2 linked regions of the Syntrophobotulus glycolicus DSM 8271 genome follow. Each later gene encodes a partner of the first gene's protein in a complex. Links are inferred from orthologs where the notes say so. Each region holds a gene or a part of one and is shown on either strand. Other genes may lie near its edges.

Region 1 (3,160 bases):
CCAGACGCCCTTGTATATTAAGAAGATTTTTGAGGAGGGTGTTCCGGCCGATTTCGTGCTGATTGGCGCGACCACCAGGGACCCTTCGGAAATAAATCCTGCTTTAAGGTCACGTTGCACAGAGGTCTATTTCGGGCCGCTGGAACCGGAGGATGTTCAGGAGATCATCAGACAAGCCGGAGAAAAATTAAATGTTCAGCTGGAAGCAGGCGTTGAAGAGATTATCAGTGACTATGTCATCGAAGGACGCAAAGCGATTAATATCCTGCTTGATTCTTATGGAATGGCAAAATTCCGAGAACGGGACAGTGACAAAATCTCCATTCAGACCGAGGATGTCAGAGAGGTTTTGCGGACCAACAGGCTTACTCCTTATGTTCATAATAAGGTCAGTTCGGCCAGGGATCAGGGCAGGATACTTGGGCTGGGAGTAGCGGGGTTTTTAGGATCTGTCCTGGAAATTGAGGTTAAGGTTTTTCAAGGACCGGAAGGTAAAGGGACAATCAGATTTAATGAGACGGCCGGGACGATGGCCAAGGATTCGGTTTTTAATGCTGCGGCAGTGATTCGCATCTTAACCGGAGAAGATCTGCGGGATTATGATGTTCATGTCAATGTGGTCGGCGGAGGCAAAATAGATGGTCCTTCGGCAGGATTGGCCATTACCATAGCGATTTACAGCGCCCTCAAGGAACGGCCTTTAAGACAGGATGTGGCCGTAACCGGCGAAATTTCCATTCAAGGGAAAGTTAAACCGGTCGGAGGGATCTATGAGAAAATTTTCGGAGCCAAGCAGGCCGGGGTGCAAAGAGTAATTATCCCCGAAGATAATATAGATGAAGTGCCTTCAGGTCTTACTGGAATAGAGGTGATCGCTGTAAGTACGATTGAAGAGGCCTTAAGGGCTGTCCTATAAAAGAAAATATTTCAGCAGTTGGTGGGCGTTTTAGAATAACAATGATTGAGGATAAAACAAGGGATTACCGGGGGAGAGAAAATGGAACCAACAAAAGTTCCGCCACATAATTTAGAAGCTGAACAGGCAGTTTTGGGCTCCCTGATGCTTGATCCGGAACAGGCCAGTGTGGCTTTTGAAATTTTGCGGTTTGAGGATTTTTACAGGGACAGCCACAAGATTATTTTCACCGCCATTCAAGAGATACTGGACAAAGGCGAGCCTGTGGACTTGGTTACGGTCGCCGAATATCTTAGACAATATGGCCGTCTGGAGTCCATAGGAGGAATCGGAACGATTTCCCAGGTCGCTTCCTCTGTTCCTTCCGCTGCCAATATCGAATATTATGCCAGGATCGTTGCGGAAAAAGCGTTACTTCGCCAGCTGATCAAAATGGCTGGTTATCTGGAGCAGAAAGGGTATGAACCGGGCGAGGAGGCTTTTGACCTTCTGGAAGAAGCCGAAAAGATGATTTTGGAGATCTCGCACAGGCAGACCAAGGACGGATTTATTTCCATCCATCATATTTTGCTGAAGACCTTTGAAAAGATAGAACACCTTTATACCAATAAAGGCAACCTGACCGGAGTCCCCACTCATTTTAAGGAATTGGACAGACTAACCTCAGGCTGGCAGGCTTCCGATCTGGTTGTTATTGCGGGCAGGCCTTCCATGGGAAAAACCGCACTTGTGTTAAATATGGCCCAGAATGCTGCGGTTAAGTCTAAAGTAGCGGTGGCATTGTTTAGTCTGGAAATGTCTAAAGAGCAGCTGGTTCAGCGGATGCTCTGTTCAGAAGCCATGGTTGACCAGCAGAGAGTACGAACCGGGGAATTGCTGGACAGTGACTGGCCTAAACTCACCCAGGCAGTCGGACCCCTTTCCAATGCGCCTATTTTTATTGACGATACGGTAGGAATCACTTTAGCGCAGCTGCGCTCCAAAGCCCGCCGCCTCAAAATGGAGCAGGGGTTAGGCTTGATTATTATTGATTATTTGCAATTAATGACCTTAGGGCGCCGGGCGGAAAGCCGTCAGCAGGAAGTGGCCCAGATCTCCCGTGGACTGAAAGGACTGGCCCGTGAGCTGTCCGTGCCTGTTGTGGCATTGTCTCAGTTAAATCGCGGTGTGGAACAACGTCAGGATAAAAGGCCGGTTATGTCCGATCTTTTGGAATCAGGGGCAATTGAAGCTGATGCGGATGTAATTTCTTTTATTTACCGGGATGAATATTATAATCCTGAGTCAGAGAAAAAAGGGATAGCGGAAGTGATTATTGCCAAACACCGTAATGGTCCTGTTGGCACAGTTGAGCTGGGGTTTCTGAAAGAGTTTACGAAGTTTGTTAATCTGGACAGGACACACTAAGGATAACAAAAAGCAGGCAGGTCAGGGAGGCTTAATCAAATTCGAACGTTATTAGCCAGCCTGCTTATAATGTTCGGATTCTTTATTGACAAAGCGAGGGCCGGACTGTTAAGATTAAACTGTTTGTTCTAGAGATAATCTCTGATTGGAGGAAAAGATGATGGCTGCTGTTGTACTGATTGGGGCGCAATGGGGGGACGAAGGCAAAGGCAAGATTACCGACTTTGTTGCTGAACAGGCGGATATGGTCGTTCGTTATCAGGGAGGTAATAATGCCGGTCACACTGTAGCTTTTAATCAAAAGACCTATAAGCTGCATTTAATTCCTTCAGGGATTTTTAATTCAGATAAGCTTAGTGTTATTGGCAACGGGCTGGTGATTGATCCTGAAGTTTTAGTCGAAGAATTAGATTACCTTCATGAAAGAGGGATTACAACAGATAATTTGCGCATTAGCACAAATGCTCATGTGATTATGCCCTATCATTGCCTGCTTGATGTGCTGGAAGAGGAGTTTAAGGGCAATCAAAAAATTGGTACGACCAAAAGGGGTATTGGACCCGCCTATAAAGATAAAGCTTCCCGCACCGGAATTAGAATTTCCGATTTGATGGATAAAGAAGAGTTTGCGGACAGGCTGCATTACAATATCCAAGAAAAAAATATGCTTATTACAAAAATTTATGGCCGTGAGGAACTTAAATTTGAAGAGATCTATGAAAAATATTTAGAATATGCGGAAAGAATCAGACCTTATGTTACAGATACATCATTGATCATTAACGAATACATTGAACAAGGACGCAAGGTTTTATTCGAAGGAGCGCAGGGAACACT
Region 2 (2,942 bases), 940 kb from region 1 along the record:
AAATTTTTCCACAGCTTTAATCAGACCTAAATTCCCCTCCTGAATTAAATCCAAAAATAACATCCCTCTGCCTACATAACGTTTGGCTATGCTGACAACCAGGCGCAGGTTGGCTTCCGCAAGGCGACGCTTAGCCATCTCATCCCCTGCTTCCATGCTTTTGGCAAGTTCAATTTCTTCTTCTGCCGTGAGCAGGGGGACTCTTCCTATCTCTTTCAGATACATACGGACAGGATCGTCAATCCCCACTCCTTCAGGAATAGAAAGATCAATATCTGTTTCTTCCGAAATTTCTTCAGCCAGTTTTTCTGTTTCCTTGTCTATGACAATGTCTGTCTCACCTTCAGAATGTTCATCGATAACATCAATACCAAGTGTACTGATTTGATCATACACTTCTTCAATTTGTTCCTCGGATAAATCAATCTTTTGAAGGGCATTAGCGATCTCGTCATAGGTAAGGTTTCCCTTGGTTTTCCCTAATTCAATGAGATGTGCAACACATTCTCTTTTATGATCTTCAGCGTGCAACGAATTCCCCCCTTCCGTCGGGTAATTCGAACGAATATCTTGTTTCTTGACGTTATTTTTCGCCACTTTTTAACCGCTCCTGTATTTCCCGGAGAACTGCCAGCGCACCGGCGGCATCACCGTAATTCTCCAGATGAATCATCTTTACCTGTAAATCCTGGATCTGTTTTTTATTTTGAGATTCACAAATTGCATTAATGCAGTCCTTTAATAAGAACTCTGCTTTCTCTATATCAATATTCAGCTCATATAGTTCGGCCAAACGCTTTTGTACCAGTGCGTATAAGTCTTCGTTTGCTGCAGGTACATTTAGATTGGCTGGGACCGCTTCAAAAATATATTTATGTTCTTCCAAGCACCAAAATTCATTTCCCAGTTCTTCCTGCACTTTATTCTTAACATCGGGGTCATTAAGCACCAGTCTTAACAAGATTTGTTCGGCCCTGTAAGCACCGTTGGCAATCGTATTTTCAATGAATTGATTTGTCGCCACAGATATAGTATTACTGATATGAGGAGAAATATCCTGTTTTTGAGAAAAAATTTCTTGGTATCCTTTATTTTCTAATCTTTTCTGGTCAATCCCGCCGATTTCTTCTTTTACTGCCTCTAAAGTAAGACCAAGCTCTAAACTGAGAAATCTGGCATATCCCTCTCTTTCTGCTGCGCTTTTTATACGGAGGATATCGGGAGCCATTCTTCTGATCAATTCCGCCTTTGCCGTAATCGTCTCCGGAACAGCATCTGCGACAAGCATCTCATATTTAAATTCAATATAAGAAAGGCTCTTTTGCAGCTCCTGCAAAAATTCTTCCTTGCTGTGTCCCTGGAGATACTCATCCGGATCTTTGGCCCCCTTAAGCTTAAGAACCTGCACATTCAGCCCTTCATTAATTAAGATCTCACCCGCTCTGAATGCTGCCTGAACACCTGCTTCGTCAGAATCATAACAAAGGATTACCCTTGAAGAATATCTTTTCAGAATTCTGGCTTGGTCCCTGGTCAATGCCGTTCCTAAAGAAGCCACAGCATTGAATAGTCCTACTTTCTGGACCGCAATCACATCCATGTATCCTTCAAGCAGTACAGAATACCCTGCCTCCCTTATCCCTCTGGAAGCGGTTTGGATTCCATACAAATTACGACCTTTGTGAAAAAACTGAGTCTCAGGCGAGTTCAGATATTTAGGGAGTGAATCATCTAAAACCCTGCCCCCAAAACCAATGGGTTTTCCGTGCACATCCAGAATGGGAAAGATGACCCGTCCTCTAAAACGATCATAAAAGCTGATCCTGCCATCACCATTATCTTTTTTCACAGACAGTCCAGCTTCTGAAAGTTCACCGGGAGTAATCCCGTGTTTAGCCATCTCATTGATCAAGCCATCCCAGCTGTCGGCAGTGTAGCCAAGACGAAATTTCCTCATTGTGTCCCGGTCGATGTTCCGGCCGTCAAAATATCTCCTGCCCCGTTCCCCCTCCGGTCTTTCCTCAAGCATTTTCTGAAAATATCCGGCACTAAGCTCGTGAATCTCCTGCCAACGGAGGCGCATGCTTTCTTTTTTCCGTTCTTCCGGGGAAAGTTCTCTCTCCGGAAGCTCCATTCCAACCCTTCTTGCGACCTCCTGCAAAGCTTCAAGAAAGGGCAGATTATTTTTCTTCATGAGAAAAGAAAATACATTGCCGCCTGTATGACAACCGAAACAATAAAACATTTGGCGCTCGGGATTGACATTAAAACTCGGTGTCTTTTCAGAATGAAACGGACAAAGTCCTTGGTAGTTCTTGCCCGCACGTTTCAAGACCACATATTCTGAAATAACCTCTACAATGTCCGCCCGTTGGCGCACTTCCTCAATAAAATCTTCGGAAATTCTGTTGTCCACAGTAATTCGCCCTTTTTAGGTGGAGTCTCTTAAATTAATCTTAAATTTCATTAGATATTTGACAGTGCTTTATCATTTTCGATAAATTATTTAAAAATCCTGCTTCTAATGTTAAAAATTTGTATGATTCGTGTTTACAATTATCCTTTGGGGATAAATATTTGCTTAAATGTACTGATCGCATAATTATCAGTCAGACCGGAAATATAATCAACCACAGCCGTCTGCAAGTCTCCGTTGGCCCATTGCAGATAATTATTCGGCAGTATTTGCGGATGCTTTAAATAATAATCATAAAGAATTTCTACGATAAGGCTGCCTTTACTGCGTTCTTCACTCAGATGATCAGCTAAATAAACTTTCTCAAACATAAAGGTGCGAAATCTTTGCATGGCGGACTGAACTTCTTTCGACTGGCAAATTTGGTTTTGGCCTTCTGAAAACGCAATCATATCAGTGACCATTGTTGTAATCATCTCACTGGTATGACCGCCCAGGATTTCCCGTACTTCCTCCGGCATATCTC

The links. Proteins that work in one complex are often made in the same cells at the same time.
Region 2: the proteins of dnaB (region 1) and dnaG are in contact, whole or in part, in a crystal structure (PDB 2R6A), measured with the Geobacillus stearothermophilus proteins. The link is inferred for Syntrophobotulus glycolicus DSM 8271 from one-to-one orthologs. Residues at the interface, in WP_033016901.1 of Geobacillus stearothermophilus: Ser13, Glu15, Ala16, Gln18, Glu91, Leu92, Asp94, Ala95, Val96, Pro97, Thr98, Ala99, Ala100, Asn101, Tyr104, Tyr105, Ile108; in WP_049624496.1 of Geobacillus stearothermophilus: Lys456, Leu457, Leu458, Pro459, Ala460, Asn463, Ala464, Leu467, Leu535, Leu536, Ile537, Ala538, Gln544, Glu545, Asp548, Tyr549, His552.

Annotation. Positions count from the first base shown.
Region 1 is NC_015172.1:3,384,674-3,387,833, reverse strand. The notes cover bases 293-3,160. They hold dnaB (replicative DNA helicase), read left to right. Parts: upstream 293-997; coding sequence 998-2,323; downstream 2,324-3,160. Other genes in these bases: SGLY_RS16740 (adenylosuccinate synthase), read left to right, coding at 2,484-3,160; lonC (Lon family ATP-dependent protease), read left to right, coding at 293-916. In the rest of the region: more of lonC, read left to right, coding at 1-292. UniProt on the Escherichia coli protein: The main replicative DNA helicase, it participates in initiation and elongation during chromosome replication. Travels ahead of the DNA replisome, separating dsDNA into templates for DNA synthesis.
Region 2 is NC_015172.1:2,444,194-2,447,135, forward strand. It holds dnaG (DNA primase), read right to left. Parts: upstream 2,417-2,942; coding sequence 584-2,416; downstream 1-583. Other genes in the region: rpoD (RNA polymerase sigma factor RpoD), read right to left, coding at 1-597; SGLY_RS12065 (deoxyguanosinetriphosphate triphosphohydrolase), read right to left, coding at 2,557-2,942. UniProt on the Escherichia coli protein: RNA polymerase that catalyzes the synthesis of short RNA molecules used as primers for DNA polymerase during DNA replication.